Regions from separate parts of the Arthrobacter sp. JUb119 genome, predicted to be linked through region 1. Evidence: riboswitches for the same ligand, from Rfam matches in the RefSeq annotation. Region 1 holds a riboswitch; the other holds the start of a gene.
The links. A riboswitch is a leader RNA that binds a small molecule or an ion and turns the genes downstream of it on or off. The one in region 1 is predicted to bind S-adenosylmethionine.
Positions count from the first base shown of each region.

Region 2: linked by a shared signal. The riboswitch ahead of M2368_RS06700 (O-acetylhomoserine aminocarboxypropyltransferase/cysteine synthase family protein) and the one ahead of M2368_RS11945 (ABC transporter ATP-binding protein) in region 1 are both predicted to bind S-adenosylmethionine.

Region 1 is NZ_JANUFE010000004.1:101,081-106,433, forward strand. It holds gene M2368_RS11940 (aliphatic sulfonate ABC transporter substrate-binding protein) at 1-733, opposite strand, end outside; gene M2368_RS11945 (ABC transporter ATP-binding protein) at 819-1,640, opposite strand; SAM riboswitch class I at 1,646-1,747, opposite strand; SAM riboswitch class I at 2,015-2,106, shown strand; gene M2368_RS11950 (acyl-CoA dehydrogenase family protein) at 2,122-3,453, shown strand; gene M2368_RS11955 (LLM class flavin-dependent oxidoreductase) at 3,511-4,914, shown strand; gene M2368_RS11960 (IS110 family RNA-guided transposase) at 5,206-5,353, opposite strand, start outside.
Region 2 is NZ_JANUFE010000002.1:142,455-147,807, forward strand. It holds gene M2368_RS06685 (methionine synthase) at 440-1,480, opposite strand; gene M2368_RS06690 (DUF1852 domain-containing protein) at 1,499-2,491, opposite strand; gene M2368_RS06695 (LysR family transcriptional regulator) at 2,614-3,555, shown strand; SAM riboswitch class I at 3,785-3,875, shown strand; gene M2368_RS06700 (O-acetylhomoserine aminocarboxypropyltransferase/cysteine synthase family protein) at 3,960-5,273, shown strand; gene M2368_RS06705 (cystathionine gamma-synthase) at 5,270-5,353, shown strand, end outside.

The DNA.
Region 1 (5,353 bases):
CGTAGGCATCGACAACGAGCTGGGCGAGTTCGGGGCTCTGCTCAATGAAGTCTTCGCGAGCGTTCAGCGCACCGTAGGTGTTGAAATCCAAGTTCCGGTAAACCAGTTGCGCGCCGTCTTTTTCGGCAGCGGCCATGATCGGATCCAAACCGCTCCAGGCATCAACCGAGCCGTTGGCCAGGGCGGTACGTCCATCGGCATGCTGGAGGTTCTGCAGCTTGATGTCAGCTTCACTCAAGCCCGCGGATTCCAGCGCCTGCAGCAGGAAGAAGTATGGGTCGGTGCCCTTTGTAGCGGCCACGGTCTTGCCAGCGAGATCTTCAACGGACTCGATTTTCGAGTCCTTATCCACTACCAGGGCCGCCCATTCCGGCTGCGAATACAGTGCGATGGTCTTGATGGGTGCACCGTTCGAACGGTTCAGGAGCGCAGCGGAACCGGCTGTGGAACCAACATCGATTGCGTCGGCGCGAAGAGCTTCATTGGCCTTGTTGGAACCAGCGGACTGGATCCATTCGACATTTACGCCCTGCTCCTTGGCGGCTGCTTCCAACCATCCCTTTTCCTTGAGTACCAGGCTCAGCGGGTTGTAAGTGGCAAAGTCGATGGACAGGGTCTGACCATCCGAGGAGGCTGTAGCGTTTTCGCCAGCACAGCCGGTCAGGGCAACTGCGCCAACGATCAAGGCGGCGGCGGACAATGCAGTGCGGCGGGTGAGACGGTTCAAAAGCATGGAGAATCCTAGAATTGTGCGTGCAAGCGGTGTAGGTGAAAAGGCAAAGGGGACGAATGGTTCGGGACCCACGGCGTGGCCGGGACTAATGGTTGGTTGGGTCGACGCCGAGCAGGCGCAATAGGTGCAGGCGATCTGCAACGAACTTTTCATCGGTATGCCGGCGTGGATGCACAGCTGAGATGGACAGATCCTCGATGACGCCCGCTGCACTATGCCCAGCGCCTCGCCCCAGAACAATCACGCGGTCAGCCAAAGTCAACGCCTCGTCCACATCATGGGTCACCATGAGAACAGTGGTGGGGAACGATGCGTGAATCGAGAGCAGCAGATCCTGCATCTTCAAGCGTGTCAGCGCATCGAGGGCGCCGAAGGGTTCATCAAGAAGCAATACACCCGGGCGCCGAGCCAGCGCGCGAGCCAGCGAAACCCGTTGCGCCATGCCTCCGGAGATCTCGCGTGGGCGCAAGCTGGCTGCATGGCTCAGACCGGTCAGCTCGATCAACTCATCGATCAGCGAGTTGCCGGCGCGCTTATCGGTTTCCGGTGCCAGGCCCAGTGCAATGTTCTGGCGAACCGAGCGCCATGGCAGCAGCCGGGGCTCCTGGAAGGCAACGGCGCATAACTCGTTGATGCCGGTGACCTCGCGGGTGCCGGTGCGGATGGTGCCGGTGGTGGGGTGGTCCAAGCCCGATACTGAACGCAGCAGCGTGGATTTTCCGCAACCGCTGGCTCCAAGAATGGCCACGACTTGACCTGCTGGAATTTGCAGGTTGATATCGGTCAGAACGGTGCGGCTTTCCATCTTGGTGGTGAAGGTTCGCGACACGTTGCTGAACTGCACGTCCAGGGCGCTTGAAGCTGAGGCAACGGGAGCTGCCTCGGGCGCTGCAAAGGAAAGAGTCATGTTCATCTCCATCGTTCCTGGCGGTAGCACCGGCCTGCAGAGCAAAACTCCAAAGGTGGTTGCTGCGGCGTCGTGGAGCCAGATCTCTCGGCCGCTCGGGATGGTTACGTGTCCATTACAACGAGTCGAACGATTTGAACGCAAATCTTGCGTAATATGAAAAAATCTTCGACAACTACGTCACATTGCCCAGAAATTTCGTTATTTATTTTATTGCAGGCCGGTTTGCTCGACATTAAGCAAAACTTTGCAACTCATCTTCGGCAGGACGCGGATTAGGCTGTGAAATTTGAAGATGGGCACTGCCGGCACTGGGACGAAATGTGACTTCGCGGGTTGGAAACGCCGGTTTATTACCGTTACAAATGAATTACGACCCATCCAGAGCGGCTGAGAGATCTGGCTCCACGACGCCGCAGCAACCACCCCAATAGCGGGACGGTGCTACCGCCAGGACCGATGGAAAGAATTGAGAACCCTGATGCCTATTGGTGAATCGCACAATGCCCTCGGACTGGACTTCAACCAGCTCAGTGACCCTTCGCAGGCCACCACAATGGACCTGGACAAGTTTGAAGAACAGCTGCCGACCAGGCAATTGCTGAAAATCACCCCCGGACCAAGTGCGGATGAGCAATACGACCGGCTGGCCGAAATTTTCCGTCCCGTTTTTGCGCAGATCGCCGCGACAGCCAAGGACCGCGACTTGAACCGCGTGCTTCCTTTCGAGCAGGTAGGCCTGCTGAATCGCGAGCGTTTCGGTGCGCTGCGCCTTTCCGTTGCCGACGGGGGCTACGGCGCACGGCTGGTGGATGTCTTCCGTCTGCTCATCGAGCTGTCCGAGGCGGACTCCCACGTAGGCCAGCTGTGGCGTGCGCATATCGCATTCGTCGAGAACGTCTTGGCGCTGGAGGACGAAGAGCTGCGCAAGAAGTGGGTCGCTCGCATCGCTGCTGGGCAGATTATCGGCAACGCCTACACCGAACGCGGTGGCAACGCCCTGGGCACCTTGAACACCAAGGCCAGCACCGTGGACGGGCGCTGGGTGATCGACGGTGAAAAGTACTACTGCACCGGCACCATTTTTGCCGACTGGACCACCGTTGCCGTGGCCCACCCGGAGCTCGCCGGCCGCCAGATCGCCGTGGTCTCCACCCAGCGCAGCGGCGTCAAGATCCTCGACGACTGGGATGGGTTCGGCCAGGGCCTCACCGGAACCGGCACCACCGAATTCCACCAGGTCCCGGTGGATTGCTTCATGCCGCAGCAGACCAATGACTCCGAAGCGGCGATCTTCCAGCTGGTTCTCATGGCCGTGCAGGCGGGCATCGCCCGCGCCGCATTGAACGACCTGCGTCACGCGGTGCAGGCGCGCACCCGCATCTTCACCACCGGAACCGGGGTGCCGGTATACCAGGAACCCCAGGTCCTCCAGCTGGTGGGCGAAGTTTCCGCGGAGTCCTTCGCTGCCGACTCCGTGGTGATCGGCGCGGTACTCGAAGTCGAGGCGGCCCTGGGCGATCCGGGACTGAACGACGAGGAACGCTACGCCGTATGCGAGCTGGCCGCCAACCGCGCGCAAACCGTGGTGCAGCCACTGGCCATCGGCGTGACCAGCAAGCTCTTCGACGGACTGGGAGCCTCGTCCACCAGAAGCGGCTGCAACCTGGACCGGCACTGGCGCAATGCGCGCACCATCGCCACCCATAACCCGGCGATCTACAAGGCGCGCATCGTCGGGGACTACGAGATCAACGGGGTCCAGCCGCAGCGGCTGTCCGTCACCGGCGAAGATTCAACCCAGCGGGCTTGAGGGCCTGCGACGCAAACCAGCAACTTTCCACGATTACCGACCTATGGGGGCAAAGCCATGAGCGAGAACAAGCGCGAGATCCTATTCAACGCATTCGACATGAACTGCGTGGTGCACCAGTCGCCGGGCCTGTGGCGCCATCCGCAGGACAAGGCCTCGACCTACAACACCCTGGGCTACTGGACGCACCTGGCCAAGGTGCTGGAAAAGGGGAAGTTCGACGGACTGTTCCTCGCCGACGTGCTGGGCACCTACGACGTGTACAAGGGCACCAACGTGACCCCGCTGGGCTCCGGCGCGCAGGCACCGGTCAACGACCCGATGATGCTGGTTTCCGCCATGGCCGCTGTGACCGAGAACCTCGGCTTCGGCGTCACCGCAGGTACCGCCTATGAGCACCCGTACGCTTTCGCCCGCCGCTTGGCCACCTTGGACCACCTGACCAACGGCCGCGTGGGCTGGAACGTCGTCACCGGCTACCTGCCATCGGCGGCCCGCAATATGGGCCAGGAAGACCAGATGGAGCACGACGAGCGCTACAACCACGCCGATGAGTACCTCGAGGTGGTCTACAAGCTGCTCGAAGGCTCGTGGGAAGACGACGCGGTGCAGAATGACAAGGCCACCGGCATCTACACCGACCCGGCCAAGGTGCACCCGATCGAGCACGAAGGCAAGTACTTCAAGGTTCCGGGCATCGCCATCACCGAGCCGTCCACCCAGCGCACCCCGGTGATCTACCAGGCCGGTGCCTCCAAGCGCGGCACCGAGTTCGCCGCGTCGAACGCTGAAGCGATCTTCGTCAATTGCCCCACCCGCGACCTGCTGAAGGAAGCGGTCAGCAAGATCCGTGACGCTGCCGAGGCCGCCGGGCGTGGCCGCTACGACATCAAGGTCTTCGCCATGCAGACCATCATCACCGCCGAAACCACCGAACTGGCCCAGGCGAAGTTCCAGGACTACAGCTCCTACGTGGATATCGAGGGGTCGCTGGCACTGCTGTCGGGCTGGACCGGCATCGACATGTCCGTCTACGGCCCCGACGATGTCATCGGCGACGACGTGAAGTCCAACGCCATCCAGTCCTCGGTGGAAACCTTCAAGAAGGCCAGCGGCGATACCGGCAAGCCGTGGACCATCCGCCAGCTGGCCGAATGGATCGGCGTGGGCGGATTCGGCCCGGTCTCCGTCGGTTCCGGCGCCGAGGTAGCCGAGAAGCTCATCGACTGGGTGGAGTACACCGACGTGGACGGCTTCAACCTCGCCTATGCTGTCACTCCGGGCACCTTCGAGGACATCGTCGAGTACGTGGTTCCCGAGCTGCAGGCGCGCGGGGTCTACAAGACCGAATACACCGAGGGCTCGCTGCGCCACAAGATGTTCGGCGCCGGCGACCGCGTGAAGGACACCCACCGCGCAGCCCGGTACAAGATCTCCAACCGGATGGCCGCGCAGGCCTGATATGTGCCCGTAATTGTCAAGTAGGCATGGGTTAGCACCCGCTCGGCTGGATTGCCGAGCGGGTGCTTTTCACCTCCCTGATCGACCCGGTGGTGCGGCGTGTCTTGGTGACGCGTGGTCAGTCTGGCATACGCGGGTTGGTTACCGCATGACCCTGTTTCGGCGAGAGCAACCAGCTTGTCTAGGATCGAGCGTGGCACCTCTTGGGATGCTGCTCATAGGCCTTCCGCTGATGCGCTCTTCACGCTGCATGCTCCACTTAGCATGATATGAGAGGCGAGTCTTGCAGAATTATTCGTCCATCACGGCCAATGACCAGCACCAACCGGCAAGTTCACGGGCAATCGCGGTGCACGCGACGGTGTGCTTCTTCTTGTGGCTGGCCAGGGTATTCCACCGCTGGTTCAGGCGCCGATTCCCGGCATCGCCCCGTGCCGCT
Region 2 (5,353 bases), on a different contig from region 1:
TTTATTTAGCGGTCATTAATCGTTTTGGTTCACATGCAATTTAGTGAGCTCGCCGGTCTCTGTTAAATCCCCCCTAATTGAAACTACGCGTCCACGTGTCTGGTACCGCGATTCCACGAATCGGGTGTGAAATCTCGGGACATCATAGACAGCGAATGTCCAATACTTTGTACACAACTACCAACAGCGTTGCATCGGCTCTGAGGCAGGATGCGATTGGAGTGCGCGTCACCAATCTCGTCAAGGCCCTTTGTGAGATGTAGGAAATCAACGTCCATGTCCAGCTACTTGAATCGTCCCGGGCTTCGCCACTACGACGTCATGGGTATCCAAGAAACGAACGACCACCGTTGCTGCCTAGACCATCGCCCCGGAGGTCGAGCGCAGAGCCGGGACGGAGAAGGCTAGCAGCAACGAAGGCGTCGAAGATCCCGTCACTTCAGGCGCGGGCACCAACAAGCTCCTCGCGCAGGATGCCAGCGCCAGCGCTCAGCGCACTGAGCTTAGCCAGGGCCACATCGCGGCGGAACGGGGCCATGCCGCAGTTGGTGCTTGCAATCAGCTTGTCGGCATCGACATATTCGAGTGCGTTGCGCAGGGTCTGCGCCACTTCCTCGGGAGTTTCCACAGCGTCATTGGCCACGTCGATGGCTCCAAGCATCACTCGCTTGCCGCGGACCAATTCGACGACCTCCAGCGGGACATTCGAGTGGTGGGATTCCAGCGAAACGGTATCGATGGAGGAAGCCTGCAATAGCGGGAAGGACTTCTCGTAGTGGCGCCACTGTGCGCCGAGAGTGGCTTTCCAATCATTGTTCGCCTTGATGCCATAGCCAAAGCAGATGTGAACTACGGTCTCGGCTTTGAGCCCCTCGCAGGCGCGCTCCAGGGCCGCAATGCCCCAGTCTGCGACCTCGTCGAAGAAGACGTTGAAGGCAGGCTCGTCAAACTGGATAACATCCACTCCGGCGGCTTCAAGCTGGCGGGCTTCCTGGTTCAGGATGGTAGCGAATTCCCACGCCAGCTTCTCCCGGCTGCGGTAGTGCGCATCGTACAAGGTATCAACCATGGTCATCGGGCCAGGCAGGGTCCACTTGATCTGCCGGTCGGTCAGCGTGCGCAGGAACTTCGCGTCCTCAACGAATACCGGCTTTTCGCGCTCGACGGCACCAGCCACGGTGGGAACACTGGCGTCATAGCGGTTGCGGATGCGCACGGTCTCGCGCTTCTCGAAGTCGACGCCGCTCAGGTGCTCAATGAACGTGGTGACAAAGTGCTGGCGGGACTGCTCGCCATCAGAAATGATGTCGATGCCGCGCTGGTCCTGCTCGAGGACCGCAGCGCGCATGGCGTCCTGCTTGCCTTCGCGCAATTGCTCGCCTTCAAGCTTCCATGGGGACCAAAGCTTTTCAGGTTCGGCAAGCCATGAAGGCTTGGGCAGGCTGCCGACAATTGATGTGGGGATAAGCGGGGAAGTCATGAGTTATCTTTCGGAATCTTAGGCGACTGGAGTCGGGTAGGAGGAAGACCACTGATCTAGCAGTTGGCGATTCGGGATGATGAAATGCTCTTCGGTGAACTTGCCTTGGATCTTGCCCAACTGAGTTCGTTCTTCGCGGTCATAAAAGACGCGAGTGGGGGAGAAGTCTTCGGCGCCCAGGCTCGGGTGGTACACAGAAGGAGCGGCCGAATTGGCGTTATAGATTTCCGGGCGATAAATCTTCTGGAACGTTTCCATCGTGCTGATGAGGCTGATCAACTGCAGATTCGTGTAATCGTTGAGTAGGTCGCCGCGGAAGTAGAACGCCAGCGGGGCAACAGCGCCTGGTGGCATGAAGTAGCGGACGCTCAAACCCATTTTTCCGAAGTACGCGTCGGTCAATGAATTTTCGTCCTGCTGGTATTCCAAACCGAGTACGGGGTGGCTGTTGCCGGTGCGGAAATAGGTCTTGGAAGTCGAGACGCTAATGCAAACCACCGGCAGCTGGGCAAAACGCTCACGGTATGCCTGTGAAATCAAAAAATGTTGGAAGAGCTGTCCGTGGAGATCACCAAAATCTTCTGGAAGCACCGGAGCTCCGCTGCCATTGCACGATGCCGGGAGCACCACGCTGAAGTCGTAATCGCGGACATAAGAAGAGAAATTATTGCCGACTATTCCCTGGGTTCGAGTGCCTAGGAGTTTATCCACGATCGTGGTTTCAAGCACTTCTAAAAGTGGAAATTCCTGATCGGTATTATCGGCAGAAAAATGCACATTTGCTGAAATGATTTCCAATTCCAGCGCATAGCGGTCACCTTGGGGATTGTCCCAGTGAGCTAGTGAATTGAAGCGGCGGTTGATCATCGTCAGGGCATTGCGCAGGTTCTCTTCGCGGCGTTCTCCGCGCGCCAAATTAGCGAAGTTTGTCGTGGTTCGAGAATTCGCTGAAGGGGAGTAATTCTCGTCGAATCTTGTGGTGCTAATGCTGAAATTTAATGCGTCTGCCATGATGGCCAATCTGTATTTGGGAGGCCTGGGCAGGCCGAGGGAAAGTCGTTGCGTCAATCATGCAGGGCGATTCTTGATATCAGGTAACTCGATATAACTATGGATTCATATAGACTCGACCTATGGTTCAGGGAACGAACGGTCTGACACTGCAGCAGCTTCGCTATTTTGTGGCGGTGGCCTCCGAGGGGTCGATCTCGGCTGCCGCCGACCTGATTTACGTCGCACAGCCTAGCATGTCCGCGGCGATGAAGGAGCTTGAATCACGGGTCGGGCGCACCTTGCTGATGCGCTCAGCCAGGGGAGTCACGCTCACCGCCGAAGGCGCAGAATTCCTCGGCTATGCCCGGCAAGTCTTGGAACAAGTGGAGCTTCTTGAGCATCGCTACCTCGGCCGTCCCTCAGCCCGGCGACTGCTGGGCGTCTCCACTCAGCACTACTCCTTTTCGGTGGATGCCTTTGTCCGGATGGTCCAGGCCAGCGGCGCCGAGGAGTACCAGTTTTCGCTGCGTGAGACCCGCACCGAAGAGATCATCGAGGACGTGCGCACGCTGCGCAGCGACATCGGAATCCTCTACCGCAACGACTTCAACCGGAAGGTCATCGACAAGCTGCTGCGCGAGTCCCGGCTGGTTTTCCACCCGCTGTTCCTCGCCGACCCGCACATCTTCGTATCGCGCAGCAACCCGCTGGCCACCCGAACCCAGGTCACGCTCGAAGACCTCGAAGACCTGCCCCGGCTGACCTTCGACCAGGGCGCGAATAATTCCTTCTACTTCGCCGAAGAGGTGCTCTCCACGCGCTCCAGCCAACGCGAAATCCAGGTCTCGGACCGCGCCACCATCTTCAACCTCATGATCGGCTTGGGCGGGTACACGATCTCCACCGGCATCATCAGTGACGAGCTGGATCCCTCCATCGTTGCCATCCCGCTGGCCATCGAGGAGCGTATCGAGATCGGCTGGATTGACCACGCCGCCATCCCGCTCACCGACCAGGCCCAGCGCTACCTGCAAGAAGTGCGAACGGTGGTCGCCAGCTTCGGGGTAGAAGTGCTCGGCTGAGCCGCCAGCAGCGTAACCGCCGGTCATGGAGCACCGGCGCATCGTCACAAACTTCCAGAAAAACCCCTGCATCACGCCGATTCCGCTCAAAAGCTCGCTTCACAAAAGGGTTCAGGCCCCCGCGTCATCATGACAAGGCGACGACATATGAAGCGCAGCGGCCTTGTATGAAGCCGGGCGCCGGATACCGCTTGCACCGGTTGCGGCGGATAGCCAACCATGGAAGAACAACCCATCAAGAGCGGCTGAGAGATCTGGCTCGGAGACGCCGCAGCAACCATCGGGAAACCGAAAGGTGCTACCGCCAGGAACGATGGAGCAGTTCCGAACGCGTTTTTGCGTAGCTTCGTGCCGCCGCACGATGCCAATCGGTGCACTCCCTCGCAGAGAATCGAGGAGGAGCCATGAGCCAGGAAACCGACGCGGTGCACGCAGGGTACCGCCCGAGCGGAGACTTCCGCCCGATGCTGCCGCCGCTGCACAATTCCGCAGCCTACCAATTCGCATCGCACGCCGAAGCGATCGAGAAGTTCGCGCTGCGCCAGGCCGGCTTCACCTACTCGCGCACCGGCAACCCCACCGTGTCCATCCTCGAACAGCGCGTGGCCGCCCTGGAAGGCGGGGCCCACGCGGTGGCCACCGCCACCGGGCAGGCCGCCGTGGCCCTGTCCCTGCTGGCCCTGACCCAGGGCCCCAAGCACATTGTGGCCTCTTCCTCGCTCTACGGCGGCACCGTGGACCTGTTCACCGACACCTTCGCCGACTTCGGCATCCGCATCAGCTTTGTCGACCAGGCCGATCCGTCCGCCTGGGCCGCTGCCATTGAGTCGGACACCCGCGCGTTCTTCCTGGAGTCCGTCTCCAACCCGCTGTGCACCGTGGCCGATCTGCCCGCCATTGCGGCCGTTGCCCACGAGCACAACATCCCGGTGGTGGTCGACAACACCCTGGCCACGCCGCTGAATATTCGGCCACTGGAAATCGGTGCGGACATCGTGGTGCACTCGGCCACCAAGGGCCTGGCCGGACACGGCTCGGTGCTCGGCGGCGTGGTGGTGGACTCGGGGAAATTCGACTTCTCCGATCCGCTACGCTGGCCGCAGATCGCCGCTCCGCGGGTGCGGCTGAACAACACCTCGCTGCTTGAGCGCCACGGACCGGCCGCCTACGCGATGCTGGTGCGTTCCAAGTTCCTGCACGATCTGGGCCCGACCCTCGCCCCGGCCAGCGCCCAGGGCATTCTGGCCGGCATCGAGACCCTGCCGGTGCGCGCCACCCACGTGCAGCGCAGCGTCACCACGCTGATCGGCACTCTGGCTTCCCACCCGGGCATCGCGGCCATCCACCACCCGTCCCTGCCCAGCCACCCCAGCCACGAGCTGGCGCGGACGCTCACGCCCAAGGGCACCGGCTGCGTGCTGGCCATCGAGCTGGCCCACCCGTCGCTGGTTTCCCCGGTGATCGACGGGCTGGCGCTGATTTCCCTGGCCGCGAATGTGGGGGACACCCGCACCATGGTCTCCCACCCGGCCACCATGACGCACTGCCGGCTCTCGGAGCAGCAGCTGGCCGCCGCGGGCCTGAACACCTCCACCCTGCGCCTGTCGGTGGGATTGGAAGACCCCGCCGACCTGCTCGCAGATATCACCCAATCGCTGGATCACGCACTGGCCGCAACCCAGGCCACCGCCGGCACCAAGGAAGTGAGTTTCGCATGAGCGGCTTCAACACCCTCGCCGTGCACGCCGGCCAGTACAAGGATCCGCACACCGGTGCGGTGATCCCGCCGATCTACCAG